2 regions of the Devosia sp. T2-14 genome follow, and region 1 is predicted to be linked to the other one. Evidence: predicted binding sites of a transcription regulator. Region 1 holds the regulator's gene; the other holds the start of a gene.
The links. The regulator PhoB, encoded in region 1, activates phosphate uptake and scavenging genes when phosphate is short. The targets are predictions, from matches to a motif close to TGTCATNNANCTGTCAT.
Positions count from the first base shown of each region.

Region 2: the regulator PhoB is predicted to act here: its motif matches at 2,332-2,348, upstream of ACZ5WT_RS11580 (alpha-D-ribose 1-methylphosphonate 5-triphosphate diphosphatase).

Region 1 covers NZ_AP027921.1:235,912-243,033, forward strand. The annotation lists gene ACZ5WT_RS01185 (substrate-binding domain-containing protein) at 1-589, shown strand, start outside; gene pstC (phosphate ABC transporter permease subunit PstC) at 653-2,032, shown strand; gene pstA (phosphate ABC transporter permease PstA) at 2,032-3,393, shown strand; gene pstB (phosphate ABC transporter ATP-binding protein PstB) at 3,463-4,245, shown strand; gene phoU (phosphate signaling complex protein PhoU) at 4,256-4,966, shown strand; gene phoB (phosphate regulon transcriptional regulator PhoB) at 5,110-5,811, shown strand; gene ACZ5WT_RS01215 (MFS transporter) at 6,030-7,122, opposite strand, start outside.
Region 2 covers NZ_AP027921.1:2,347,449-2,354,570, forward strand. The annotation lists gene ACZ5WT_RS11565 (CehA/McbA family metallohydrolase) at 1-70, shown strand, start outside; gene ACZ5WT_RS11570 (sugar phosphate isomerase/epimerase family protein) at 209-1,063, shown strand; gene ACZ5WT_RS11575 (Gfo/Idh/MocA family protein) at 1,060-2,127, shown strand; gene ACZ5WT_RS11580 (alpha-D-ribose 1-methylphosphonate 5-triphosphate diphosphatase) at 2,403-3,551, shown strand; gene phnN (phosphonate metabolism protein/1,5-bisphosphokinase (PRPP-forming) PhnN) at 3,548-4,111, shown strand; gene phnF (phosphonate metabolism transcriptional regulator PhnF) at 4,244-4,969, opposite strand; gene phnG (phosphonate C-P lyase system protein PhnG) at 5,046-5,492, shown strand; gene phnH (phosphonate C-P lyase system protein PhnH) at 5,494-6,093, shown strand; gene ACZ5WT_RS11605 (carbon-phosphorus lyase complex subunit) at 6,096-7,122, shown strand, end outside.

The sequences.
Region 1 (7,122 bases):
CGTCGTCGTTGATGGCGCCCTCGTGCCGAACCCCTACACCAACTGGAACCAGATCGACGCGTCGCTCCCCGACCAGCCGATCGCCCTGGCCATTCCGGGCTCCAACCACGGCACCCGTGAAGTCTTCCAGGAGAAGGTCGTCACCGCTGGTTGCGAAGAAGCCGGCCTGCCTGCCGATGCTCCGGAAGATGCCTGCACCGCGCTCCGCCAGGACGTCGTGATCGAGATCGCCGGTGACTACACCGAGACCCTGGCTCGCCTGACTTCCAACCCCGACACCGTCGGCGTCTTCGGTCTGTCGTTCTACGAGCAGAACAAGGACACCCTCAAGGTTGCCACCATCGACGGCGTCGTCCCCTCGCTGGAAACCGTTGCTGCCGGTGAATACCCCGTCAGCCGCCCGCTGTTCTTCTACGTCAAGGGCCAGCACATCGGCGTCGTTCCGGGCCTCAATGAATATGTCCAGTTCTTCCTCTCGGAAGGCATGTCGGGCAATGGCGGCACCCTCGAAGCCGCTGGCCTGATCCCCCAGCCAGCCGAAAAGACCGCTGAAGTGGTCGCCGCCTTCGAAGCCGGCACCTCCAAGTAAGACCAATCGGGACCGCGCCAAGGCGCGGTCCCAACTCCTTCCAACAGGGCAGAGCAGAAGCCAATGAATGCCTTCATGATTGCCATTATGCTGCTTGTCCTGCTCGGGCTCGCCTTTCAGTCGGGCTGGTCGCGCAGCCGGAACCTGGCCACCGCTAACGGCGTCAAGGTTCATTCGCGCCCGCAATACCATGGCTCGCTGGTCGCCATCTGGACCATGCTCCCCGCCTTCGCCATCCTGGCGATCTGGGGTTATTTCAGCCCCACCGTCATCCGCGATTTCACCATCGCCCAGATCCCGGCCGATGTCCTGACCGGCCTTGATCCGATCGGGCTCAACACGGCCATCCAGCGCCTGCAGTCGATTGCCTCGGGCTTTGGCGTCACCGGCGACCTCGCCCCCTACGAACAGGCCGGCGGCGAAAGCCTGCGCTCCTTCCAGTTCATGACCTCGCTGATTGCGGCCCTCGTGGCGCTGGGCGCTGGCCTTGCCGCGCTGTTCTATGCCCGCAACCGCATCACCGCCCGCCTGCGCGCCCGCAACAGCGTCGAGCGCTTCATCAACCTGGCGCTGCTCGCCTGCTCGGCCGTCGCGATCCTGACCACTCTGGGCATCGTGGCATCGCTGCTCACCGAGGCCATCCGCTTCTTCAGCTTCATCAGCCCCGCCGACTTCTTCTTCGGCACGGTCTGGAACCCCAAATTCTCGTCCACCGTGGCAGGCGACTATGGCCAGTATGGCCTGCTGCCTCTGCTCACCGGCACGCTGATGGTCGCCGGCATCGCCATGCTGGTCGCCGTGCCGGTTGGCCTGATGGCCGCGATCTATCTCAGCCAGTATGCCCCGCGCAAAGTGCGTGCCGTGGTCAAGCCGGTGATCGAAATCCTCGCCGGCATCCCCACCATCGTCTACGGCTTCTTCGCCCTGGTGACGGTTGGCCCCTTCCTGCGCGACGCCGGTGCGGCCATCGGCGTGAGCATCAGCGCCACCAGTGCGCTCACCGCCGGCATCGTCATGGGGATCATGATCATCCCCTTCATTTCCTCGCTCAGCGACGACATCCTCAATCAGGTCCCCAAGACCCTGCGCGATGGCGCCTATGGCCTGGGCGCCACCCAGTCCGAAACCATCAAGGATGTGCTGCTGCCTGCGGCTCTCCCCGGCATTGTCGGCGCCTTCCTCCTGGCGGTCAGCCGCGCCATTGGCGAAACCATGATCGTGGTGCTCGCCGCCGGTAACAGCCCGGTCCTGCGCGGCACCCCGCTCGAGCCGATCTCCACCATCACCGTTTCCATCGTCAACCAGCTCACCGGCGACACCGATTTCGCCGGCCCCCAGTCGCTGGTCGGCTTCGCGCTGGGCCTGACGCTATTCGTCATGACGCTCGCGCTCAATATCGTTGCCCTCTACATCGTCCGCCGCTTCCGGGAGCAGTACGAATAATGACCGACATTCTCCCGACCCGCGCCGCCTCGGCCGAACGCACCAAGCGCATTCGCGCCAGCCTGCGCCGCCGCCACCTCACCGAATATATCTTCCGCGGTCTGGGCATTGGCGCCATCGTCCTGGCGCTGGGCTTTGTTGCGCTGCTGTTCACCGACGTGCTTGGAAAAGGCCTCCCGGCCTTCACCCAGTCCAATCTGCACCTGTCGGTCACCTATGATCCCGAGCTGATCGGGGTCGATCCGGCGCCGGTGCGCGCCGAAGGCCAGTCCGACGCGGCCTACCGCGCCGCCAGCCTCAAGTGGCAGCGCGACGTCGCCATGCTCAACTGGAACAAGGTGGTCGAGGCCTCCCTGCGCCAGGCCATGCCGGCCGGCTTCGAGATCGACAGCAAGCAACTGCTCTCCATCGTCGAAACCAATGCCCGGCACCAGATCCGCGATATCTTCGTCGCCGACCCGAGCCTGCTCGGCAAGACCGTCGAGGTTGACGTGCTCGCCTCGGCCAATGCCGACAACTGGATCAAGGGCAATATCGACCGCTCGCTCGGCGACGCCCAGCAGCAGCTGTCGGCCCCTGCCCGTACCCTCATCGACGCTCTCGTCGAAAACGGCACCATTTCCTCGGGCTTTGCCTGGTCGATCTTCACCAATGTCGATAGCCGCGCTGCGCCCGCTTCTGCCGGTCTGGCCGGTGCCTTCATGGGCACGCTCTACATGATGCTGGTGGTGATCATCCTCGCCGTTCCGATCGGGGTAGCCTCAGCCATCTATCTCGAAGAGTTCGCGCCCAAGTCGCGCCTCACCGATCTCATCGAGGTCAATATCAACAACCTCGCCGCGGTGCCCTCCATCGTCTTCGGCCTGCTCGGCGCGGCTGTGTTCATCAACTACCTGCACTTGCCCCTGTCGGCCCCGCTGGTCGGCGGTCTGGTGCTGACGCTGATGACCCTGCCCACCATCATCATCGCCACCCGCGGCGCACTGCAAGGCGTGTCCCCGGCGCTGCGCCAGGCGGCCCTTGGCATGGGCGCCTCGCGCACCCAGATGGTGTTCCACCACGTGCTGCCGGTTACCTTCCCGTCCATCCTCACCGCCACCATCATCGGCGTGGCGCAGGCCATGGGCGAAACGGCACCGCTCCTGCTCATCGGCATGAACGCCTTCGTCGCCTCGGTCCCGGCCACCCCGCTCGATCAGGCGACCGCCCTGCCCGTCCAGATCTTCCTCTGGCAGGGCAATGAAAACCGCAATTTCTTCGAGGCCCGCACCTCCGCCGCCATCATCGTGCTGCTGGGCTTCATGATCCTGCTCAACGCCATCGCAATCTTCCTGCGGACGCGCCTCGAAAAGCGCGCATAGAAGGACTTAGCCAAAATGGATATGCTCGCCGGCAAGGTTAAGATGACCCAGCAAAGCGTGAACACCGCAATGAACCCCACCGACGCCCTCGAGCGCCCGATCCGCCTGTCCACCCGCGACGTCACCGTTCACTACGGCACCAAGCAGGCCCTGCACGGCATTTCGATCGATATCCCCGACCGCGCGGTGACCTCGTTCATCGGCCCGTCGGGCTGCGGCAAGTCCACGTTCCTGCGCTGCATCAACCGCATGAACGACACCATCGAGGGCGCCCGCGTCGGCGGCACCATCAAGCTCGATGGCGAGGACATCTACGATCCCAACCTGGACGTGGTGGAACTGCGCGCCCGCATCGGCATGGTGTTCCAGAAGCCCAATCCCTTCCCCAAGTCGATCTACGATAACGTCGCCTATGGCCCCAAGATCCACGGCCTGGCACGCTCCAAGACCGACCTCGACGAGATCGTCGTCTCCTCGCTCCGCAAGGCGGGCCTGTTCGAGGAAGTGAAGGATCGCCTCAACGAACCCGGGACCGGCCTGTCGGGCGGCCAGCAGCAGCGCCTGTGCATTGCGCGCGCCATTGCCGTTGGCCCCGAAGTCATCCTGATGGACGAGCCCTGCTCGGCCCTCGACCCCATCGCCACCGCCATCATCGAAGAACTGATCGATGAACTGCGCGAAAACTACACCATCGTCATCGTGACCCATTCGATGCAGCAGGCCGCGCGCGTCAGCCAGAAGACGGCCTTCTTCCACCTGGGCAATCTGATCGAGGAAGGCGTCACCGAAGACATCTTCACCAACCCGGTCAACAAGCAGACCCAGGACTACATCATGGGCCGTATCGGTTAGAGGAATTCAGATGCCCAATATCGGTAAAGACCATATCGTCACCGCCTATAGCGACGAGCTCGTTGCCCTCGCCCAGATGATCGCCGAAATGGGCGGTCAAGTCGAAGTCGCCATCGAAAATGGCACCAAGGCCCTGCTCAAGCTCGATCGCGAACTGGCCGACCTCACCATCATCGCCGATCAGCAGATCGACGACATGCAGCGCCGCATCGACGACATGGCCGTCTCCATGATCGCCCGCCGCCAGCCCATGGCTTCGGACCTGCGTTCGATCATCACCGCCATCCACGTCGCTGCCGATCTCGAGCGCGTGGGCGACATGGCCAAGCAGTTGGCCCGCCGCTCGCTCAAGCTCGAAGGCCTCAACCTGCAGCCCACTTTCTATAACGGCGTCAAGAACATGACCGCCCTGGTGCTGCGCCAGGTCAAGGACGCGCTCGATGCCTATGCCCGCCGCGACTCCGCCGGGGCCATCGAGGTCTGCAACCGCGACGACGAAGTCGATGCCATGCACACCTCGCTGTTCCGCGAGCTGCTGACCTACATGATGGAAGACCCGCGCAACATCACCCCCTGCACCCAGCTGCTGTTCTGCGCCAAGAGCCTGGAACGCATTGGCGACCACGCGACCAACATCGCCGAGCGCGCCTATTACCTGCAGACCGGCAAGCAGCTGACCACCGATGTGCAGGAACTCCAGCGCACCCAGATCAAGGCCTAAGCACCCAGCGGGGCCGCGTCACCCCGCCGGTACTTTCTGCCTCCATACCCACCGCCCTGCCCCTCCCCCTGCCAGGGGGAGGCCGGGAGGGGTGGGCCACAAACACCGAAACCGGTGTTGAACCCACAAAGGGGAGCCACCCCATGCCCGCCACCATTCTTGTGGTCGAAGACGAAGGCGATATCGCCATCCTGCTGCGCTACAACCTGGAAGCCGAAGGCTTCCGCGTGGTCACCGCCGAAACCGGCGACGAGGCCCAGCACGCCATCCAGGAAAAACTCCCCGATCTGATCCTGCTCGATTGGATGCTGCCCGAAATCTCCGGCATCGAGCTGTGCCGGCGCCTGCGCGCCCGCGAGGAAACCGCCCGCGTGCCGATCATCATGTTGACCGCCCGCGGCGAAGAGGAAGAGCGCGTCCGCGGCCTCTCGACCGGCGCCGACGACTATATCGTCAAGCCCTTCTCGGTCCCCGAGCTGATCGCCCGCATCCATGCATTGCTGCGCCGCGCCAATCCCAACCTGGTGACGGCGGCCCTCAAGGTCGGCGATCTCGAACTCGACCGCACCACCCACCGCGTGCGCCGCGCCACCCGCGACGTACATCTGGGCCCCACCGAATACCGCCTGCTCGAATATTTGATGCGCCACCCCGGCCGCGTCTATTCGCGCGAGCAGCTGCTCGATGGCGTCTGGGGCAACGATGTCTATGTCGACGAACGCACCGTCGACGTCCACATCGGCCGCCTCCGCCGCGCCATCAACCGCGGCAAAGATGCCGACCCCATCCGCACCGTCCGCGGCGCCGGCTACGCCTTCGACGAGCGATTTGCTCAACTCGCGTAAGGCTTTGGCGGGACCACCCGCCCCCTACCCAGTAGCCCTCATGGTGAGGCGCGAGCCCTTCGCGAGCCTCGAACCACGAGGGCGTGACACCATGTACTCAAACAACCACCAGCGCTGCCCGCGGACTTGATCCGCGGGCCCCTCCCAGTCACCGCAGGCGTCGAAAAAGGCCCACGGATCAAGTCCGTGGGCAGCCCCGGAGCTAGACGACCCGCCCCCTAAACGTCCCCGGAATCCACCAGCGGCATGTCGTCCCGCAGGGACACGGTCTGCCGCTCGATCATCCGATGCACGCGCGGCGGCTCGGTGCCACGATGCAGGGCGCGCAGCTGTTCGCTGTTCTCGGCATCGGCCTTGGTGCGGCGCATATTGTGCCGGACATAGTCGATCCAGGTCGGCACATGATAGGTCTCGGTCCAGATTTCGGGATGTTCGAGATCGCGCAACAGTCCCCACTGCCGGGCCCCGTCGCGGATGCGAATGCGCCGCCGGGCCGCCATCAGTTCAAGGAATTTCGGAATATCATTCTGATCGACGATGTAGTCGATCATCACCATGATCGGACCGCTGCGGGCCCGCAGGTCGAGCTTGAGGATCGGCTCGTTGAACGTATTGAGCGGGTTGAGGTCGCGCGAGTTGAACTGCGGCAGCGGCAGCTTGAAGCCCAGCAGCGCACACAGCAGCAGCACCACGCCCGCCGCCGCAAAGGTCCATTCCAGCCCGATCCAATCCGCATTGAGGCCCCAGATCCAGCTGCCCGCCGCCTGCCCGCCAAACACTGCGGTCTGGTGCAGCGACAGGGCGCGTCCCACCACCCAGCGCGGTGACGACAGCTGGATGGAGACGTTGAACAGCGAGAACGCCAAAACCCACGACATGCCGGCCGGGATCAGCACGAAATGGCTGAGCAGCACGTCCCGGCTCAACCCCAGGCCAACGCAGCTCAGTGCAAAGCCGATGCAGGCCAGCCGCACGATCACCTCGTTGCTGAACCGCTCGCGGACCCGCGCATTGACGAAGGCCCCGCCAATTGCGCCGAGCCCGAAACAACCCAGCAGCGTGCCATAGACCAGCGCCCCGCCGCCCATGAATTCGTTCGCCGCCGATGGCAGCAGCGCCAGCACCGCCACCGCTGCAAAGCCGAACAGGAAGCCGCGCAGCAGCACGGTGGTCAGGTTGGGCGACAGCGACACGTAACGGATGCCGGCCCACATCGCGCTGCCAAACCGCTCGCGGGGCAGCACATTGATCGGCCGCACCGGCTTCCAGCGCCACAGCGAATAGATCAGAGGCAGGTAGGACACCGCATTG
Region 2 (7,122 bases), 1.8 Mb from region 1:
CCAGGGCACCGACCTCGCCCACCAACCCATCCGCCGCGCCCTGAGCAACCCGATCTACCTGGATGGCTGATCCCGTCCTGCTCCTCCCCCTGCCAGGGGGAGGCCGGGTGGGGGCCTGACAGCCCCCGGCCAACCCGCACACCCACAACGTCATTCCCGCGCAGGCGGGGAATCCACTCTTCCGCCCAACCTACCCCGAGTACCCACCATGCTGATCGGCAACGCCCCCTGTTCCTGGGGCATCACCTATCCCACCGGCAATGCCTTCACCTGGCAGCAATATCTTGATGAGGTGGCCGCCGCCGGCTATCGCGGCACCGAACTCGGGCCCTTCGGTTTCCTCCCCAAGGATGCCGCCGTTCTGAAGCAGGAAATGGCACGCCGCGGTCTGACCCTGATCGGCGCTACCCACGTCCACACCTTCGGCGATGCCGCCTCGGCGCCGGCCTTCATGGCCACGTTGCGCGAATTGTCGGCCCTGCTGGTTTCGCTCGATGCCCGCCACCTCGTCATCATGGACGAGAGCAATTTCTATCCCAAGGGGCAGGAGGGCGTGCTCGATGAAGCCGGCTGGCAGGTGCTGACGGGCATGGTCCGCGATGCGCAGGCGCTGGTCGAGGGCGAATACGGCCTCAAGCTCAGCTTCCACCCCCATGTCGGCACAGCCGTCGAACGCGAAGCCCAGATCGATCGCCTCCTGGCCGAAACCGATATCGACCTGTGCTTCGATACCGGCCACCACGCCTTCTGGGACCAGGACCCCATCGCCTATATGGAGCGGGTTTTCCCCCGCATCGCCTATATGCACCTCAAGAATGTCGATCCCGCCGTGCGCGCCAAGGTGCTCGATGGCTCCCTGAGCGTCGCCCAGTCCTATGGGGCAGGGGTCATGTGCCCGCTGCCCAATGGCGCGGTCGATATCCAGGCAGTGATGCGTCTCCTCGCCGATCGCAACTTCACCGGCCCCATCGTGGTCGAGCAGGACGTGGCCGAGAACACGTTCGAAACCCCGCTCCAGCTCGCCGCCCGCAATCTCGCCTATATGAATGGAATTTCGGCATGACCACCCCCATCAAGGTCGGCCTCATTGGCCTGGGCGAAGTCGCCCAACTCATGCATCTGCCGCTCCTGGCCGACGATGCCCGCTTTGCCATCGCCGCCGTCACCGACGTGTCGCCAAGCCTCGTCGATTATGTCGCCACCCGCTATGGCGTCCCCACCCGCCACCCCGATGCGGCGGCCCTGATTGCCGATCCCAATCTCGACGCGGTCTTCATCCTCACGCCCGACTTCCTCCACGCACCGCTGCTGGAGCAGGCCATCCGCGCCGGCAAGCACGTCTTCATCGAAAAGCCGGCCTGCCTGTCCGCCGATCAGCTCCGGCCGATCCTCGAGCTCGATGCCACCAACGACAAGATCGTCTTCGTCGGCTACATGCGCCGCTTCTCGCGCGCCTTCCTCGAACTCAAAAACCGTCTCCCGGCGCTCGAGACCATTCGCCACGTCCGCGTGCGCGACATCATCCGCGAAGCCCCGTTCTTCGTCGCCCAGACGCGCAATATCTTCAAACCCTCTGACGTTCCCGCCGCGCTGATCGCCGAAGGCCGCGCCGCCACCCAGGCCATCCTGAAGTCGGTCATGGGCGAGGATTGCCCGCCTGACGCCCTGCGCGCCTATCAGGTGCTCACCGGCCTCAGCTCGCACAGCTTCTCGGCCATGCGCGACCTGCTCGGCACGCCCAAGGGCGTTTCCTACGCGCTGCAGCATGGCGGCGAGACGGTGGTGGCCCTGTTCGACTACGGCCATTTCACCGCGCTCTATGAAGCCGTCATCGACGATGTCTCCCGCTTCGATGCGGGCATCGAAGTGCTGACCCAGACCCAGCATTTCCGCATGAACTACGACACGCCCTATATCCGCAACCTGCCGACGCGCCTCGAAATCACCAGTTCGACCATGACCGATACCGGCACCGAAATCGTCGGCCCCTTCTACGAAGACCCCTTCCGCATCGAGCTCAACGCCTTCCACCACAGCATCACCACCGGCACCCGCCCCAAAACCACCCTGCAGGATTCCCTGGCCGACCTCGAACTCTTCAAATCCGTCGCCACCCACTTCCGCTAAGCGGATCGGGGAGGGGAAGTGGGCCCTTTGCTGGGGCCACCACCCCCACCCTCACTCCCTCCCCACAAGGGGGAGGGAAGCCCACCCAGCGCATGCCGCCCTACCTTGCCCCGAACTCCCAGTCGTCTCCCTCCCCCTTGTGGGGAGGGATGAAGGGTGGGGGTATCTGTCCTTCCACAACCGCCACGCCCCCATCACCCCCGCCGTCGCGGAACAGTCACACATGCGTGCTAGTGCCCGCGCTTGCTGACTTGAGCGCAAGGATTGGTCTGTTCATGAATTCCATCGCCACCGGAGATCTGGTTCTTGGCAACGCGCGCGTGGTGCTGGCCGACGAAGTTCGGCAGGGCTCCGTGCGCATCGATGGCGGGGTCATCACCGATATCGGTTCCCCCTCGCGCACCGGCCTCGATCTCGACGGGGATTACCTGATCCCCGGCCTCGTCGAACTCCACACCGATCATCTGGAAACCCACTATGCTCCGCGCCCCAAGGTGCGCTGGAACCCCGTGGCGGCCGTTCAGGCCCATGATGCCCAGATCGCCGCTTCGGGCATCACCACGGTGCTCGATGCCATCCGCGTGGGCCTCGACGAACACGCCGATATGGGCGCCGCCGAAATGCGCATTCTCGCCGATGCCATTCGCGCTGGCAGCGATGCCGGTCGCCTGCGGGCCGAGCATCACATTCACCTGCGCTGCGAAGTCTCGGCCCCCGATTGCCTCGAAAGCTTCAGCCTCATCCAGGATGATCCGCAGGTCCGTCTCGCCTCGCTGATGGATCACGCCCCCGGCCAGCGTCAGTTTTCGTCCATGGACGCTTACAAGACCTACTACCAGGGCAAGCTCAAGATGAGCGATGCCGAGCTCGATGCCTTCACCCGCCGCCGCAATGCGGAATCGCAGGAATTCTCCGGCAAGCATCGCCGCGCGATCGCCGAGCTGTGCCAGGCCCGGGGCATCGTCATTGCCAGCCACGACGATGCAACGCGCGATCACGTCGATGAGGCCGTTGGCCTCGGCATCGACATCGCCGAATTCCCCACCACGATGGAAGCCGCCAAGGCATCGCGCCAGGCCGGCATGGCCATCCTCATGGGTGGTCCCAATATCGTGCGCGGCGGCTCGCATTCGGGCAATGTCTCGGCCCGGGCCCTCGCCGAGGCCGACCTGCTCGATATCATCTCCTCCGACTATATCCCCTTCAGCATGCTGCAATCTGCCTTTGCCCTGGCCGATGTGGTCGAAAGCGTCAGCCTCTCCAAGGCCATTCAGATGGTCACCAAGCGCCCCGCCGATGCGGCCGGATTCACCGACCGCGGCGAGATTGCTATCGGCATGCGCGCCGATCTGGTCCATGTTCGGGTCGAAGACGGGATTCCCATTGTGCGCACCGTGTGGCGCCAAGGTCAGCGGGTGATATGAGCGGGCGGTTTGTAGCGGTCGTCGGACCAAGCGGTGTTGGCAAGGATAGCCTCATCCTCTATGCGCGCGAGCGCCTGGGGGATGGCGGCAAGTTCCATTTCGTGCGCCGCGTCGTCACCCGTCCCGCCGACGGCAATACCGAAGATCACGATACCCTGACCCCAGTCGAATTCGCCGCTGCCGAGGCGCGCGGTCACTTCGCCCTCAGCTGGGATGCCCATGGCCTGCGTTACGGTCTGCCGATTGCCATCGAGGACGATCTGCGTGCCGGCAAGGTGGTCATCGCCAACCTGTCGCGCCGGATGATCCCGGCACTGGTCGAGCGCTATCCCGATGCGGTCGTGGTGCTCGTCACTGCCACGCGCGACGTCATCGCCACGCGTCTCGCTAATCGCGGTCGCGAGACCATCGAGTCCATCCAGGCCCGATTGGCCCGCAAGGTCGACGATCACCTGCCGGCCAACACGGTACGCATCGATAATTCGGGCGAATTGCAGCAAGCGGGCAAGAAATTCGTCAGCATGCTGCAAGACTGCGCTGGTTTGGTCGAGCACCCCTAACGCCCAAAATCTCTCCCACACACCGCCGCTGCCCGCGGACTTGATCCGCGGGCCTCCCGTCACGCTCGCCGAGTAGATAATGCCCCACGGATCAAGTCCGTGGTCGGTGCCGAAGGTGTGGATAGTGCGACGCTACACCACCAGTTCCATCCGATCCGCCGGAAACCGGCTCAGCGCATAAGATATTGGATTTCCATTGGAATCCTCGTCGATCGCTTCCGACACCAGCAAGATCGCTCCTGGCACCAGCCCCAAAAGCTTGGTTTCTTCCACGTCGGCATGGCGCGCTGAAATGCGTGTCGAGGCACGCGCATAGTCGGCAATGCCATAGCTGGCGAACACTGCCGTGAACGAGTTGAGCGTCATGAACCGCTCTGCAAAATCCGGAAAATCCCTATAATTCAGCCGCGTTGTGGCGCGAGACAAACCCCTGCCATCTGCAAGCGAAATGGTCTCCATGCTTGTAACTCTGGCCCCCGGCTTGAGCCCCAGCGCCTGGGCCGTCGCCGCGTTGGCAGACTCGATTCTATGCCCGATCAGGCGGCTGGTCGTGCTCTGCGCCTGGCCCGCCAAACCCTCCGAAAACCGGGTGCGCCGGCCGATGGGATAGCTCAGTCGCCTGGTGTTGCGCACAAAGGTTCCGCGGCCCTGTTCTGCCCCCACGACACCATCGTCGGCGAGCACGGCAAGGGCCCGCCGCACGGTATGGCGATTGGCAGAAAATCGTTCAGCCAGAACAGCTTCGGTAGGCAGGCGATCGCCCGGTGCCAGCTTGCCGCCAACGATATCGAGCCGGATCGCATCGGCTATCTGCCGCCATAAGGCGACCCCGCCGGACGCATCTTTTGAGATTGTCATTGCACTTTCACACAGGCGGCGTAGGACCGGAATAACGACATCAGTTGTCTACTATAATAGACAAATCGAGGCAAGCATGCAGACAGACAGTCCCAATCCCCGCAAGGCGGTACTCGATACCCTCGCCGCCGCCCCCAGCCGCGCCCTCGCAAACCTCTGGGACAGCTGGGAAAACAAGCCCGAACACACCATCGTCCGCCAGCCCGAAGTGGGCATGGTGATGGTCCGCGGCCGGGCCGGCGGCGGTGGCGCACCGTTCAATCTGGGTGAGGCAACCGTCAGCCGCGCCAGCGTCCGCATCGCCAGTGGCGAGGTCGGACACGGCTATTGCCTGGGGCGCGATCTCGCCAAGGCCGAGGTCATCGCCGTCATCGATGCCCTGTGGCAGCGCGATGGCGCAGCCGTCGAGCGCGAGATTATCACGCCGCTTCAGGCACTTGCGTCCGAAGCCGATCAGCAGAGCCGCGATGAGACGGCGGCCACGCGGGTCGATTTCTTCACCATGGTTCGCGGAGACAATTGAGATGGACGCTGTTCTCGATGGCGGTTTCACCGCACCCGTCCTGCAGTCCCAAAGCTGCTTCCGGGCGATCATGGATGCCCTCGCCAACCCCGGCACCCCGCAAAGTCTGTCCCGGCCAGCGGCTTCCCATGGTCCGCTGACCGGCGAATTGGCGAGTGTTCTCCTGACCTTAGCCGATCAGGATACCGCAATCTGGCTGGATGAGGCCCTGCGAAACGACGCTGGCGTCGCTCCCTTTATCGGCTTCCACACCGGCGCCCCGATCGTCCGCGAGCCGGGCCGGGCCGTGTTCGCTTTCGCGAGTGCTGTCAGTGCTTTACCGCTGCTCGATCAGTTCAATCTGGGTAGCCAGGAATATCCCGACCGCTCGACCACCATCGTTCTGGCCGTGCCGTCGCTAGATGGTGGCCCGGCGCTGACCCTCGAAGGTCCGGGAATCAAGGGGCACGGCCACATCAACCCGTTGGGGTTGCCCGATAATTTCCTCACTCAGTGGGCCGAAAACCGCCAGCTCTACCCGCGCGGAATCGACCTGCTGCTGGTGGCCGATGGCCAGGTGATGGGCCTGCCGCGCTCGACCCGTATTTCGGAAGGACACTAGACATGTATGTAGCCGTCAAAGGCGGGGAAGCCGCCATTGCCAATGCCCATGCGCTGTTGGCCGACCGTCGCCGTGGCGACCGCTCGGTGCCCGCGCTGCGCCTCGACCAGATCGTCGAACAGCTGGGCCTCGCCGTCGACCGCACCATGGGCGAGGGCTCGCTCTACGACAAGGAACTGGCCGCCCTCGCTCTGGTGCAGGCGCGCGGCGACCTGATCGAAGCGATCTTCCTGGTCCGCGCCTATCGCACCACGCTGCCGCGCTTCGGTTATTCCCGGCCGATCGAAACCGGTAACATGCTGATAGAACGGCGTGTTTCGGCGACCTTCAAGGATCTGCCCGGTGGGCAGCTGCTGGGGCCGACCTTCGATTACACCCACCGTCTGCTCGATCCTTCGGTGGTCGAGGATGCCGTGCCGGCGCCGCAAAAGCGCGACAGCGAGGCGGAACAGGCGCCCCGCGTCACCGACCTTTTGGGCCGGCAGGGGCTGATGGAGCCCGATGGGGAAACCGATCCCGATCACGAGGTCGGCGACCTGACCCGCGAACCCCTCGATTTCCCGCTCGGACGCGACCTGCGCCTGCAGGCCCTGGCGCGCGGCGATGAAGGGTTCCTGCTGGCACTGGGCTATTCCACCCAGCGCGGTTATGGCCGCACCCACCCCTTTGTCGGCGAAATCCGCATCGGCGAAGTCAGCGTCGAGTTCGACGTGCCCGAGCTGAGCTTTGCCGTCGATCTCGGCCGCATCCGGGTGACCGAATGTCAAATGGTCAATCAATTCAAGGGCTCAGCCAAGGTTCCGCCGCAGTTCACCCGCGGCTACGGGCTGGTCTTCGGGCAGGCCGAACGCAAGGCCATGGCCATGTCGCTCTGCGACCGCGCGCTGCGCGCCAGCGAATTCGGCGAGGACATCGTTGCCCCCGCGCAGGACGAGGAATTCGTCATCGCCCACTCTGACAACGTGCAGGCGACCGGTTTCGTCGAACACCTCAAACTCCCCCATTACGTGGACTTTCAGGCCGAACTGG